DNA from 2 places in the Lactiplantibacillus plantarum genome. Region 1 is predicted to be linked to the other one. Evidence: a T-box and tRNA genes for the amino acid it is inferred to sense, from the RefSeq annotation. Region 1 holds a T-box; the other holds one or more tRNA genes.

Region 1 (7,894 bases):
TTATGATATGCACAGCGTGGTCATTGTTGGCTTTAACCGGACTAAAAAGTTGATTTATATTAACAATCCGTACGGAGAAAAACAGCAGGCAGTCAGCTGGAAGAATTTTGAGGCTGCTTATAATCAGATGGGCAAGCAAGCCATTGTTCTGACGTTACCACATTAGTTAGTTAACAACATGCTATTGTGAACCAATTAGTTTAAGCAACTAATCTTGGTCAAGATGAGCCAAAATCTTGATGAGGGTTAGTTGTTTTTTTGTGGCGGTATTTTCGAATGAAACGGTTGTAATATCCCGTGGTATGGGTAGTTCGGGCACCGGAAAGCGGGTGAGAAACTGCTAACAATATCATGATTGTAACCAAACTGTAATTCAAATATCAGCCTTTCCAGAGTTGTTCATAATATTAACCATAAAGGGGCGACGCTTTGTTAACAAGCTGTAACTGAATTGAAATCGAATTGACGCCCCAGCCCATTAAAAATGGCCTATTATTGGTAGTATAAGAATGTTAAAGTTATGGGTATGTCATAAACTGTCCTTGATAGTTTAGTTGTTGGTGATTGTGGGAATCACCAACAACTTATGATGATAATTTTTTTAATTGCGGAGCACAGTATGGGGAGAGGGACCGCATGATGGGGATTAAAAGGCTCAGTTGGTTAGTTGGAACGGCGGTGGTCGCCACACTTGGCAGGCAAATTACGGTTCAAGCACAGGGACACGCGGTGGTCGATATTTCCGAGTGGCAAGGACAGCTCAGCCCAAGTCAGGTGCAGGCGATGAAGTCGCAAGTGCTATTTGTGATCAATCGTCGTCAGTATGGTTTAAATTATGTTGACCGGGACGCAGCGAATAATACGGCATTATATGTTCGTTATGGGATTCCATTTGGTGAGTATGATTTTTCGCAATTTACGGATGCCGCTAGCGCGCGCCGTGAAGCCCAAGCGTTTTATGCGCGCTCCAATAAAGCTGCGCGTTTTTATGCTTTGGATTTTGAAGTTAATACGGTACGTTCAGGATCAACTAATGCGGCAGTTGCGGCTTGGTATTGTGAAATGCGCGCATTGACTAACAAAAAACTGATCTTCTATTCGTATGCTTCGTTCGCACTGACGTATGCCAACCAAGCGCGGCAACGGTTTGATGCCCAGTGGATTGGTGCGCTAACGCCTAACCCACCAATCATTTCGGCGGCATTATGGCAGTATACCAATCGCTATCATTTAGCTGGGCTAGCGGCACCGGTTGATAATAGTCGGGTCATTACTAGTGTTCATCCCGTTTCGTGGTGGTTGGGGACGACCCGTGGCACACCCGGTGTTGCGATTAAAGCTCAACCAAGACTGAAAGTTGTGCACGATCGCCATTTGACTATGCCGGCCCACAATCAACAGCATGGACGGGCGGGCCAAGCAGTTGTCGCCATTAAGAGGCCAGCAGTTCAGCCAGCTGTGAAGACTCGGCCGGTGCAGCAGAAAGTGGTAAGCAATAAGTCGCGTTCGCAGACCGTGGCGCGCGTCAAACGGCGGTCATTGCAAACGATCAGTGTTAACAGCCATCATGGCAAAATAACTCAGCATCGCGCCATTCGACGCCGAGCGACTCAGCCCAAAGTGATAAAACTTAAAGCGACGCGACGTACAGGAACACAGTTTAAACTGAATACGTCCAAAGCAACTAAACTTCGGCGGCCCGGTAAGAGTATTCGAACAAAACCGGTGACTCGTTCAAAAGGGCGAACGCGGCAGCGACTTACGCGACGTCAACCGTCACTGAGGCAGCGAGTAACGAAAAACAGGCAATCCCGCCGCCGCGCACTACGAGTAACGGTGCAGCGGCGAGGGTCGACGATTCGTCGTGCACCACGTCGGCAACGAACACAAATACGTCCCGTACATAACACTTCTCGGGACAAGCGAGGACTTAGCTGATTGCATGGCTGTCGCTCAGTTCTCATTATCATGGTAGAAAAGGTAATTATGGTTAAGTAAAATCGGTCATTTGTTGTAGAAATTAGGAGGATATTTTTCATGAACTTTAAGCGCAAAATTCAATTAGGAATCGCCACTGCAACTGGGATGTTGGTGGTCGGAATTGTTGCCGTACCTTCAGTAACGAATGTATTACACGCGGCTTCAGACAGTGTTAGTTTGGTTAGTCAGACGGCAGCGCCTACGACCGTCAAGGCAACCAATCAAACAGTCAAGGCCATCAGTGCAAGTGGGACCAAGGGAAACTACCGGGTGAAGTACGCCAAAGCTGGGACTAGTTCGACGACTGCGACGTATCAACAGACGAACTACAATACGAAAAGTGATGCCAGCAGCCAAGTCGATTACTTAGCGAATACGCAGGGTCAGCGTACGACACTTAATTCAGGTACAGCGGCAACGGTTCAAGGGACGATGGGCAAAGTGTATGTTCATTGGAACACGGGTAGTTGGTCAGTGACAACGATTGCCAATACACAGGACGTTGCTGGTAATCCAACCAAGTTTGCTAATCAGGTCAATAATCAGATTCAAAAGCAAGATTTGACGAGTAAAAATGTCACGAGTGGTGCCGTTACCGTGTACGATACCCCACAAAACGGACAGGCAAACTCAGTTCAATGGCAAAATGGCAAACAGGTTGCTAAGGTTCAAGGCCAGCAAGCCAATACCGTTGTCAAAATTGCGGCGGATGCTAAAGATTAAGTTTTTACCTGGGAGCTCAATAAATGAGTGCCAGTAGTCTGGTTATATCACTGTGTCGACGTCAACCGCATTCACAAGCCAGACACTATGGTTAGATTAGTGGGTTTAATGCGATGTTTTGACCGAAAATAGGATTGACTTTTGGCAGTGGAGTGCTTATGATGTTAGGTAATAATTAAAAAGTAGTGATCGTTAATTAGTAGTCGTTGACCCAACAGTCTAGCGACTCGGTGGGTGGTGCGAACCGAGCTGTGGTCAAAGATGAATTACATAACGTGAACTGCCATTGGCCGGATGATATCCGTTACTAATCAATGAGCGATCACATTTGGTGATAACTTGGGTGGTAACGCGGAAAACTCGTCCCTGTTTTGATGACAGGGGCGAGTTTTTTTGTCCAGCGACAATAACGAGGAGGACTAACATGAACATTATCGATGATTTAAAATGGCGTGGTGCCATTAACCAACAAACGGATGAGGCCGGGTTAAAGGAACTTACCGAAAACCAATCAGTCTCACTATACTGTGGGATTGATCCAACCGGGGATAGTATGCATATTGGGCATTTGATTCCTTTCATGATTCTCAAACGATTCCAATTGGCTGGTCATCATCCCTACGTTGTAGTTGGTGGTGGGACGGGTGCTATCGGTGATCCATCTGGTAAGAACTCAGAACGTAAGTTACAGACCATGGATCAAGTGAAGCATAATCAGGATGGCTTAAGTGCTCAGATGTACAAGTTGTTTGGTCATGACGAAAACTTTTCGATTGTGAATAACTACGATTGGTTATCAAAAATTTCATTACTAGATTTCTTACGCGATTATGGTAAGTTGTTCAGTGTGAACACGATGCTGAACAAGGAAGTTGTTGCAAGCCGGTTGGAAGTGGGCATTTCATACACTGAATTCACATACCAAATCTTACAATCAGTTGACTTCTTACACTTGTACCGTGCTGAACATGTGCAACTCCAGATTGGTGGGGCTGATCAGTGGGGCAATATCACCGCGGGGACCGATTTGATCCACCGCTTAGAAGGCAATGACGCTAAGGCTTACGGATTAACAATTCCATTATTGTTGAAGGCGGATGGGACTAAGTTTGGTAAGACTGCTGGTGGGGCCGTATGGTTAAACCCTGAACGGACATCACCGTATGAATTCTATCAATTCTGGATCAACCAGGATGATCGAGACGTCGTCAAATACCTCAAGTACTTCACGTTCTTAAGTCATGAAGAAATCGATCGATTGGCCGAAACGGTGAAGACTGCACCTGAAAAACGGGAAGCACAACGGCGCTTAGCTGAAGAAGTCACGGAATTTGTTCATGGCAAGCAGGCGGTAGTTGAAGCTGAAAATATTACTAAGGCGTTGTTTACTGGTGATGTTCAAAGTTTAACGGCGGACGAAATTGAACAAGGTTTCAAGGGTGTGCCATCAGCAGACGTCTCAGCTGAAAAGCAAAACATTGTCTTGTGGCTGGTTGATGCTACGAAATTCGAACCTTCTCGGCGTCAAGCACGTGAAGATATTAAAAACGGTGCGATTCGAATCAATGGTGAAAAGGTGACGGATGTCGAGGCCGAGATTGATCCGTCCGCAGCCTTTAATGGTAAATTTGTCATTGTACGTCGTGGTAAGAAACGTTACTTCTTGGCACATGTTAAGTAAGTTAATTTAGCAGGTGGACTGGACCCGTTGTGGCCCAGTCTTTTTATTATTATTACAAGTAAGAACTGGTGTAAAATTTATTTAGGTCACATTAATAATGTGTGATCATTGCCAGATGAAAATCAATTGAGGAGATGAAAGTTTTGGTGGGGGTTAAATTTAATACACGGACGATTGCAATCCTGGGGATGTTGATCGCACTTAATGTTGTTATTTCTATCTTTTTCCATATCCCAATCCCGATGACACACGGTTATATTAACTTATGTGATGCGGGAATCTTTATTGCAGCACTGATTTTTGGCTGGCGTGGTGGGGTCATTGTTGGCGGTGCTAGCGGACTATTACTAGATTTATTGCTAGGGTATCCACAGTATATGTTTTTCTCACTACTCGTTCATGGTTTAGAGGGCGGAATAGCAGGATATCTTGGTGCTAGCAAATCACATGGTCGACAGATTGCAGCGATAATTACTGCGGTAGTGGTGATGGTGGTCGGATACTTTTTGTCAGATTCGCTGTTGTATACGATGGCAACTGGATTGGTTGGTGTACCGACTAATTTAGTTCAAGCTGTGGTTGGTGGTATCTTGGCATTCCCAATTGTTGCGGGAATTCGACCAATCGTTAAACGTCATTTGAATTTTTAAAATTAGATGTGCTGGCTTAAGATAAGCGTTCGTCGTGCTTTTACGGGCGCTTTTTTGCTGTCTAAAGGGAATCCTTAAATTGGAAAACATAGTGCCATCTCACAATGATGTTAATCGATGACATATAATGTAGTAATTGTGTAATTGACGACAGTTTTGTGCCGTTCTTTTCATAAAAGTGAAAAAACATTGGATTAATTGTTGACAGTTTCATAACTGGCTTATTAGTAAACGTTGCTGCTACGGCAGATGCATCTCACCACCAAATAATTATTGAAATTAGTTGTTGACAATTTCTTCAGTAATTGGTAAGATAGTTTCTGTTGTCGCAACGGCAACTATGACAAATTAATCAAGTTACTTCTTAAAAAAAAAGTTGTTGACAAGATATTGATTAAGATGTTATGATGATTAAGTTGTGTTAAGCGATTAACACACGGAATTAGATCTTTGAAAACTGAACAAAGTTTCGACGAATCAAATGTGTAGGGTCTCTTGATTTTGAATCAAGAGCAAAACATTTGCGAAGTCAATTCGCTAGCAAATAAATTTTAGTACAACATTAAATGAGCTTTTTAGAACTCATCATTAATTTGAGAGTTTGATCCTGGCTCAGGACGAACGCTGGCGGCGTGCCTAATACATGCAAGTCGAACGAACTCTGGTATTGATTGGTGCTTGCATCATGATTTACATTTGAGTGAGTGGCGAACTGGTGAGTAACACGTGGGAAACCTGCCCAGAAGCGGGGGATAACACCTGGAAACAGATGCTAATACCGCATAACAACTTGGACCGCATGGTCCGAGCTTGAAAGATGGCTTCGGCTATCACTTTTGGATGGTCCCGCGGCGTATTAGCTAGATGGTGGGGTAACGGCTCACCATGGCAATGATACGTAGCCGACCTGAGAGGGTAATCGGCCACATTGGGACTGAGACACGGCCCAAACTCCTACGGGAGGCAGCAGTAGGGAATCTTCCACAATGGACGAAAGTCTGATGGAGCAACGCCGCGTGAGTGAAGAAGGGTTTCGGCTCGTAAAACTCTGTTGTTAAAGAAGAACATATCTGAGAGTAACTGTTCAGGTATTGACGGTATTTAACCAGAAAGCCACGGCTAACTACGTGCCAGCAGCCGCGGTAATACGTAGGTGGCAAGCGTTGTCCGGATTTATTGGGCGTAAAGCGAGCGCAGGCGGTTTTTTAAGTCTGATGTGAAAGCCTTCGGCTCAACCGAAGAAGTGCATCGGAAACTGGGAAACTTGAGTGCAGAAGAGGACAGTGGAACTCCATGTGTAGCGGTGAAATGCGTAGATATATGGAAGAACACCAGTGGCGAAGGCGGCTGTCTGGTCTGTAACTGACGCTGAGGCTCGAAAGTATGGGTAGCAAACAGGATTAGATACCCTGGTAGTCCATACCGTAAACGATGAATGCTAAGTGTTGGAGGGTTTCCGCCCTTCAGTGCTGCAGCTAACGCATTAAGCATTCCGCCTGGGGAGTACGGCCGCAAGGCTGAAACTCAAAGGAATTGACGGGGGCCCGCACAAGCGGTGGAGCATGTGGTTTAATTCGAAGCTACGCGAAGAACCTTACCAGGTCTTGACATACTATGCAAATCTAAGAGATTAGACGTTCCCTTCGGGGACATGGATACAGGTGGTGCATGGTTGTCGTCAGCTCGTGTCGTGAGATGTTGGGTTAAGTCCCGCAACGAGCGCAACCCTTATTATCAGTTGCCAGCATTAAGTTGGGCACTCTGGTGAGACTGCCGGTGACAAACCGGAGGAAGGTGGGGATGACGTCAAATCATCATGCCCCTTATGACCTGGGCTACACACGTGCTACAATGGATGGTACAACGAGTTGCGAACTCGCGAGAGTAAGCTAATCTCTTAAAGCCATTCTCAGTTCGGATTGTAGGCTGCAACTCGCCTACATGAAGTCGGAATCGCTAGTAATCGCGGATCAGCATGCCGCGGTGAATACGTTCCCGGGCCTTGTACACACCGCCCGTCACACCATGAGAGTTTGTAACACCCAAAGTCGGTGGGGTAACCTTTTAGGAACCAGCCGCCTAAGGTGGGACAGATGATTAGGGTGAAGTCGTAACAAGGTAGCCGTAGGAGAACCTGCGGCTGGATCACCTCCTTTCTAAGGAATATTACGGAAACCTACACATTCTTCGAAACTTTGTTTAGTTTTGAGAGATTTAACTCTCAAAACTTGTTCTTTGAAAACTAGATAATATCAAATATATTTTTTCATAATGAAACCGAGAACACCGCGTTTTTTGAGTTTTTTATTGAAGTTTAATTATCGCTAAACTCATTAATCGCATTTACCGTTAGGTAAATGAGGTTAAGTTAACAAGGGCGCATGGTGAATGCCTTGGCACTAGGAGCCGATGAAGGACGGGACTAACACCGATATGCTTCGGGGAGCTGTACGTAAGCTATGATCCGGAGATTTCCGAATGGGGCAACCCAGCAGTTTTAATCAACTGTTACCACTAGATGAATTCATAGTCTAGTTGGAGGTAAACGCTGTGAACTGAAACATCTCATTAGCAGCAGGAATATAAAGAAATTTCGATTCCCTAAGTAGCGGCGAGCGAACGGGGAACAGCCCAAACCAAAGTGCTTGCACTTTGGGGTTGTAGGACTGAACATTTGAGTTACCAAAGAACTTGATAGTCGAAGGATTTGGGAAAATCCGCCATAGATGGTGATAGCCCAGTAGATTAAATCAAATTCTCTCAGTTCAGGATCCTGAGTACGGCGGAACACGTGAAATTCCGTCGGAATCCGGGAGGACCATCTCCCAAGGCTAAATACTACCTAGTGACCGATAGTGAA
Region 2 (7,894 bases), 1.3 Mb from region 1:
TTTGCGATTGGGTTGCTATTCGCTGGGGCTTCTTACCTAGTGATGGCTGTACCTGGAGCGCTCTTTGGAACTGCAGGGAAGGTTAGTCCATGGTGGTTAGTTGCCAGTTGGGCAGTCGTTGAAATTGCTGAAATGTTGATTTCACCAATTGGTTTATCAGTTACCACCAAGCTTGCACCAAAGGCTTTTGCTTCTCAGATGATGAGTATGTGGTTCCTAACTGATTCGGTTGGTAGTGCGCTTAATGCACAGATTGTCCGTTTCTACTCGACGCAAACCGAAGTGCCATATTTTGCGATTACCGGGATTGTTAGTGTCGTTTTAGGGATTATCCTCTTTATGATGGTGCCAATGATTAAACGGTCGATGCAAGGCATTCGCTAAATTGAATATTTACTCGAAGATATGTTATCTTAGTGGTAGCATATCTTTTTTGTTTTGGAGGGGTTGACCATCGTACGAATTGCTTTCAGTAGTGATAATCATTTTGATGTTAATCGAGTGGATGCGACTGCGATGATGCGATCTCAGGCGACCTATCTTTTACAGAATGGTGTTCAGATTTATTTGATTGCTGGCGATCTTTTTAATGACTTTCAGCGTAGTCAGCAGTTTGTCGTCGATTTACAGGCCCTATTAGGCGCACAGACGCGTGTTTACTGGATTGCGGGTAATCATGACATGGTCCATGGCATTTCGTTTGACGAGCTTGAAACAGGGCATTTTGATGGCTACCTGCATAACCGGTATATCGATATTTCTGGTACAGATTGGCGCGTGATTGGACATAATGGGTGGTATGACTATCAGTATGCTGCCCAGGTCCCTGATACGACTGCGGCCGACTTCTTACACTGGAAGAATGCGTTTTGGATCGACCGGGCTATTAAACAGCCGATGAGCGATCAGGAGCGGACTGATTTAATGCTCAACCAAGTAAAAGCGCAGCTTAACTTGGCTGCTGTGGATCACAAGCAAGTTATTTTTATGACGCACTTTGTTCCCCGGATCGATTATTTGCGTTTTTCTGATGATAATCGGTTTTGGAATATGGCTAACGCGTTAATGGGAACGCCCCGGTTAGGACAACTGTTGGAGCAGTTTAACGTGGCGCACGTTTTATTTGGTCATTTGCACGTTCATCCGCAACCGCGGGTGTTTGGTCAGACCACCTATTATGACCAAGCAGTGGGCTATGGACTCAAGCGTATCAATGAATGGCAAGCCAATAATTTTATGGCGGAGTGGTATCAAGATACGCAAATTCTGGATTTGAAATAAAAACTGAAAAAACTTTGAAAAAAGTCTTGATTTTTTATTCAAAATTATGTATTCTAATATAGTTGAATGATTTACGGAGGGGTAGCGAAGTCTGGCTAAACGCGGCGGACTGTAAATCCGCTCCTTCGGGTTCGGTGGTTCGAATCCACTCCCCTCCATTTCATTATTGGGCTATAGCCAAGTGGTAAGGCAACGGGTTTTGATCCCGTGATGCGCTGGTTCGAACCCAGCTAGCCCAATTGTTACGCCTTTCGTCGTTAATCAGGTCTTAGGATCTTGATGTAACGACTTTTTTATTGGCTTAAATTTATCTTAATATTGGCGGTAGTGCCACTTCGTGAAGAATGCGTAACGGATTCTTCACGAAGTGGATTTTTTTGTCTCGGTCTGTTTATTTGCCATCATCAATAATAATGTGATATGTTTTAGTATTCTATTTGGGGCACGATCCAGATGGGATAGGAGGTCTGGTCAATGAATTTATTTATTCCGTAAGTACACGGAAGAGGTTAATGGCTGGCATTGTTAATTTTAAAAATACGTACTAGTTAACGCGTCATGACGGCCATCACAATTATTATGAGTCGTTCTTATAAAAGCACACCAATTTTTAAAGCACATATGGGTTATGGAAAGAAGCGCGCTAACCGTGCTGTTCGAAATCGTATGAATCGTGGTGAATTTGATGTTTTGCCGGCTAATTCGCATGCCTGGTATAAACGATGTTATGAGCAGTATGATGTTGTCGATTATTGCTCCAGAGAGACTTATTCGCAAGTTCAACTTGAGCTGGAGACGATGCGATTAGAGATTACTCGTAACGGTGGGATTATTCGAAGAATCCCACAACATCTGGTTGTTACGTATACTTTTGATCCGGTGATATCTGATATTGTGCACATGCAGCGAACGGAAGAACTAATTCCTGCGCAAGATGTCCAAATGTTTGTAGGTACTTTTGAACAGTGGTGTCGGGAGCGTCGCAACTGCTGGGCCAAGGCTTATTATCGAAAATAAGTCGTATTGGAACTTGATCTATGAGATTTGGTTGAAGAGGCTACGTATGCGTACCCTTGGTTGTCCCACTACCAGCCCTAACTAGTTGACTGAATAAATCAAATTTTCCACAGAACTGTTATCAAATGCAGTAACGGCAGGCTGTCCAGCGTCGCAATAATGCTTGGGCAGCTTTTTTGCATGGCCCATATCTGGATTCAAAGGCATTTACCTGCCAGAGATGACGTGGTTATTAAGTATATGACTAGCAGTCAGTTATTCAGAATTATAAGATGTTTATTCAATCGAACCTCGAAAATTGAGTTTGTTAGCGTTAAGCTTAATTTAAGAAATCATACCATCATGAATAACGTAAGCGACCATGATGATGACCAAGGAGGATTTGAAATGGCGGTAACTAAAATTGATTTAAAAACCACGATGACTTACCGGGAGCATGCAATTACTAGTAAATCATTTGCTCGAAAATTAGGGATTGAACTGCCGTTTGCGATGTACGCAATGGCGGCGGGTGAAAGTATTAGTGCTGAACAATCCACGCTGACCCGCTTATTTGAGGTTGTTGATGGTACTTTGACCGTCCGTTTGGCGACGGAGACCGACCAAGAAGTGCATGCGGGCGAGATGTTAGTGGTGCCAGCTCATACGGTCCATACGTTGGTCGCTGAGCAGCCGTGCCAGTTTATTCAATTAGAAACGAAATAGGCCTTAATAGCGAGATGCGGAGGAATTCAAATGAGTTTAATTAACAAAATTGATCATGCTAAGGTCCTCAATTTAACTGAACAAATTCCACTGGATGATGATCAAGTTAATAGCCGGACACTGGTTCAACGGGATGATTTAAGTATGACGCTATTTTCAGTCGCAACCGACCAAGAGATTGGCGGCCATTCTGCCCAGGGCGATGCGATGGTCAATATTTTAAGTGGAGAAGCGGAAATTACGATTGAAGGCACCATTTATCATTTAACTGCGGGACAATCGATCGTGATTCCTAAGGATGCCCGGCACGCGTTATATGCCGTTCAAGGATTTCAGATGTTATTGGTGGTCGTTAAACCCGACTAATGCACGTGGTTATTGATGAGACGGAGGGAGTAATATGCCGCTGTATACGTTTATTGGTGATATTCATAGTGCCGCGGATGATCTGGCAGTTTTATTAGCCGATCCTGAAGTTACCGCGACGCGCTTGATTTTCTTGGGCGATTATATTGATGGTACGGCGGCACGCTATTTTGGTCATGCCACCGAGTCAGCTCCGTTGGCGCCGCTAAAAGTACTGACGATGGTTAGAAAACGGGTACGGGAATACGGCGATGTGGCTTTACTTGGCAATCATGATGAATTTTGGCTACGGACAGCTCATGGTGATGACAATGCCACCGCAACTTGGGTGTTGAACGGTGGTCACCGGACCTGGCGCAAATTAGGGATTTACTCCTCCAATCCCAATCATGTTCGGCGGGCATTAAATGGTGCGCGATTAAAGCCGGATACTGATTTCTTAGCACATTTGCCGCTGATGTGGCAACATGGTCGGTTACTGGCTATGCACGCGGGTGTTAACTGGCAATACCCATTAACACAACAAACAACGACTGACCTACTGTGGATTCGGGATGACTATTATGATGACTTCACGACTGGCAGTCACTGTTGGCATCGGAACTTATTCAATAAAGTCATCATTACTGGTCATACGCCGGTGCAGACCTTGACTGGTTCACACACTGGTTATTTAAAGATGCAGGCAGATGCGCAAGACGTTCCACGATATCTAATTGATGCAGGCAGTCGTTCAGGCCTGTTTGATGGTGGAATTTGTGCGTTAACGCTGACGGTCGATGGTGAATTTGTCAGGGCGAAACGCGTGATCAAGGGTCACCGCTACGATGGTCAGCAAATCGTCACTCCGGCCATGTTGGTGGATCAGGCGCACTAAGTATCACTAAACATCTCAGAGATAGAACGTAAAAGGAGCAGGCTCACATGATATTGAGACTGCTCCTTTTATGATGTCACGCTAGTTACTGGTTTTCGCACTATTTCAAGTTGATTGGTTTGCAAGTTCTCACTGAATCGTTACTCAGCGTAACTGAATTATAGGTGTAAATAGAACCAGCCACCAAGGCCTAAAATGAACAGGCCAAGTCCATTGAGGGCCGTAAACACGATCAAAAAATGGTGGAGTGGTTGTTCATCATTGAAGGGCAACAATTGTTTTAAGGCAAGCAGATTTGCTAGTGAGGCCACCAATGACCCCAGACCGCCGATGTTGACGCCTAAAAATAGCGCTGATAAATGGGGCGTGAAATTCGCTAGTAAGATGGCGGCTGGAACATTGCTGATGACTTGGCTAGTAATTAGTCCAGTAATATAGACACTGGGGGCTGTCTGAGTTAATTGGTTGAGCCAATGCGTTATTGCGGGATTATGACTGATGGCGCTAACGAAGATGAAGAAGCAGATAAAGGTTAAGAGTAGTGCGTAATCAACGTACTGAAAGACGCGTCGGTTAATCATGAGGCCTACGACAATCGTTCCGATAATAACTAGTGAAATGGGCACCAAATTAAAAATGCCAAGCATAATGAAACTGAGCAGGCCGCCCGCAAGCCCGATTTGACTGCGAGAAATGGGCGTAGATTTGGTTGGTGTTACAGTTAGCGGCAACCGAGGTAACCGCCGGCTTAAGGCAACTAATAAAGCTAGACTAGCAAGCATTAACGGAGTCGACAATTTAAAAAACGTGAATAGATTAACGTGATAGAACGTGACCAAAAATAAATTTTGGGGATTGCCAATGGGCGTAAACGCGCTACCAAGATTGGCTGCCATGATAATTAAAGTCGTTGGGTAGGCAATGGCCAGGTGCTGCCGCCGGGCGAGTGTGAGAAAGATTGGAATTAACGTTAGGATCGCAACGTCGTTAGTTAAAATCATTGAGCCACCAAAGGCCAGTAAGATGAATAATTGACACATTTGACGGGTATCGTGTGATTTAACTAAGAGCCAGTCCCTTAAAGTATCAAGCAAATGCATCGCGCGAAGTAATTGAACACTGATCATGAGTGCAAATAAGGTGCCAATCGTAGCCCAATTAATTGCCGTCAGTTGGGGTGTCCCGATGAACAAACTTAAACCAGCACAAATTAATGCAATAATAAAGATTTTATCGTGAAGTGTGCGACGAACGACTGTCACCATGGTAAACGTCCCCCTCAATAGTCAGTTAATTAGTTCTAACTTAAACAAACTCGTCGCTAAATGTAAACTGATAGACATTTTTCAGATAAGGATGTAGCCACCCGAACGGTAACCCAAATAAAAAATCGCTTCAAAGTTATGTGTTTAACTTTGAAGCGATTAGTGCTTGGTTTTGATTGCCAGTTAGCTTGCTTAATGTGTATCTAGTTTATCTTGCTGAGTGTTTTGACCGAAGAACCACAAGTAGGCACCATATAACGCGTTAGCGAGCATCACTAGTTGCAATGCTAACATTGAGGCGGCTGCAGGACTGAAGCCTTTTAATTGGTTGAACCAGATAATAACGTTAATCACGTCGAGTGTGATCCACGCAACCCATTGGGAACGATAACCGTTGACCATGAGGACACTACCGACAATCCCAAGTGGTAACAGGGTCGCGTCCAGGTAGATTTGGTTACCGTTAAGTTGTTTACTAAAGTGTAAGACAATGGCGTAGACGAGTACGGCTAACGCGAACCAGGCACAACCGGCTAATTTGCTCAATTTACGACCAGTCAGTTCGCTGGCATCGGGTTGCGCTGCCATTTTACGATGCCAGACGGTGATGCCGACAAATTGCATGATAAGGTAAAATGATTGCGACGCAATGTCACCAATCAGCCGATTGGTGATGGCCGTAGTAAGCCAAGCCGCACAGGCAATAATGCCCCAACTATAGTTCGTCAGTCGCCCTTGATCAACCAGAATTAAGTTAATCACGACCGTAATCCCGGTCAATAGGCCAATCCAGCCATGTAGGCTGTAATCGCGACCCAGAATAAAACCAATGATGGTTACGATTAGCATCGTGCTCATCATCAACTTAGTGGTGCGGCGAAGCGTCTTTAATTCATTAAGTCCCCGTTGCCAGCTGAAGACGGCGCGCATGGCCGTGGGCAGACTAGTGATGTCTTGCTGGCATTGTTGCAGCAGGGTTGATAAGGTGAGTCGGAAATGGTTGTTCTGGTTCATAGTGAAACACTCCTTAGTTGTTTTTAGACAGCCGTGTTCGGAAGCAACGCTGTGTTTGATTGCTGTTTACATTAGCTTGTTCAAGCAGACCTGTCAACGAGCTTCGCACATATTGAAGGCCGATTATTAATAGATTAATCAATTGGTTTCAGTATTGATAAGCAATCACCTTAATAGAGTGGCTCGTGATATTTATTTGTTGATAGTGAAAGTTGAGCTGAAAGAAGTGATTAATTACCCACAGTTTCACAAATATTGGTATAGTAGAAGAGTAAGCGGGAATGTCTGTTTAATCCTGCCTAGCCGTTAATCGGTTAGTGGTTAATGATATAAATTATAAGTCAGAGGAGCGTTTTACGGATGAAAATCGGATTCATTGGTGCCGGTAACATGGGCCGCGCGATTATTGATGGGTGGTTAAAACAACAAGCGGTCGTCCCAGCAGATATTTATATTCACAGTGCCCATGCTGCGAGTTATCAACCTTATGCGCAAAAAAATGGGCTACAGGCCTGTGACACTAATTTGGCCGTGGCACAAGCTGCTGACGTTATCGTTTTGGCAGTTAAGCCGAACATTGCGTTGGCCGCATTAAAAGAAGTTCAAGCAGCTTTAACGGGCAAGTGGGTTATTACAATGGTATCAGGATTGAGTTTGGCCGATTATGCCACGGTTGTCCCTGATCTCCCCGTTCTGAGAATCATGCCGAATGTGAACGTGGCGATTGGTGCCGGGATGACGGCGTTGGTTGGTAATGATGCCTTAACACCAGAGCAATATGCGGCTGGGCAACAATTATTCGATGCGATTGGTGCCACGAGTGCCATCGCTGAGAAAGATTTTCCAACTTTTTCAGCCTTAGCAGGTAGTTCGCCGGCCTACATCTATTTCTTTATTGACGCGATGGCCCGCGCAGGCGTCAAGCACGGTTTGAGCAAGGATGCAGCGACTAAGATTGCGGCGCAGGCCACGCTGGGCAGTGCGCAGAATGTTTTAGCTTCTGATAAAATTCCGTTTGACCTGATCGATCAAGTTTCTTCACCTGGTGGCACGACGGTTGCTGGATTACTGGCCATGGAAGAGGCCGGCTTTATGACCGCAGTGGTGAAGGGAATTGATGCGACGATTGCGAAGGAACTTGGCGAATCTTAAATTACTTGGTGCTGGTGGTTGCAAGTTTGGTCTATACCGATTATAATTAAACCAGATAAATCCAAGGAGGAATTGTTCATGAGCAAAGTGTTAAAACATGCCATCATTTATACTGGTCTAGAAAAGATCGATGACGGCTACATTCGTTTCGGTAAGGAAATTGAAGCGGTTGGTCCAATGGATGACTACGTGGCCCAACCCGATGATGATATCGAAT

What was found. A T-box is a leader RNA that pairs with one kind of tRNA and senses whether it is charged. The one in region 1 lies ahead of tyrS (tyrosine--tRNA ligase), so its partner is inferred to be a tRNA-Tyr.
Region 2: it encodes a tRNA-Tyr, which carries the amino acid that the T-box ahead of tyrS (tyrosine--tRNA ligase) is inferred to sense. The anticodon was not compared.

What each region holds. Positions count from the first base shown of each region.
Region 1 covers NZ_CP039121.1:787,774-795,667, forward strand. The annotation lists gene E5260_RS03495 (C39 family peptidase) at 1-166, shown strand, start outside; gene E5260_RS03500 (GH25 family lysozyme) at 640-1,938, shown strand; gene E5260_RS03505 (hypothetical protein) at 2,038-2,703, shown strand; T-box leader at 2,880-3,074, shown strand; gene tyrS (tyrosine--tRNA ligase) at 3,128-4,384, shown strand; gene E5260_RS03515 (ECF transporter S component) at 4,519-5,034, shown strand; rRNA gene E5260_RS03520 (16S ribosomal RNA) at 5,624-7,190, shown strand; rRNA gene E5260_RS03525 (23S ribosomal RNA) at 7,396-7,894, shown strand, end outside.
Region 2 covers NZ_CP039121.1:2,746,057-2,753,950, reverse strand. The annotation lists gene E5260_RS13010 (peptide MFS transporter) at 1-384, shown strand, start outside; gene E5260_RS13005 (metallophosphoesterase) at 439-1,281, shown strand; tRNA gene E5260_RS13000 (tRNA-Tyr) at 1,357-1,439, shown strand; tRNA gene E5260_RS12995 (tRNA-Gln) at 1,449-1,520, shown strand; gene E5260_RS12990 (hypothetical protein) at 1,861-2,298, shown strand; gene E5260_RS15545 (cupin domain-containing protein) at 2,686-3,003, shown strand; gene E5260_RS12980 (cupin domain-containing protein) at 3,034-3,369, shown strand; gene E5260_RS12975 (metallophosphoesterase) at 3,404-4,246, shown strand; gene E5260_RS12970 (SLC13 family permease) at 4,405-5,511, opposite strand; gene pnuC (nicotinamide riboside transporter PnuC) at 5,704-6,525, opposite strand; gene proC (pyrroline-5-carboxylate reductase) at 6,886-7,677, shown strand; gene nagA (N-acetylglucosamine-6-phosphate deacetylase) at 7,756-7,894, shown strand, end outside.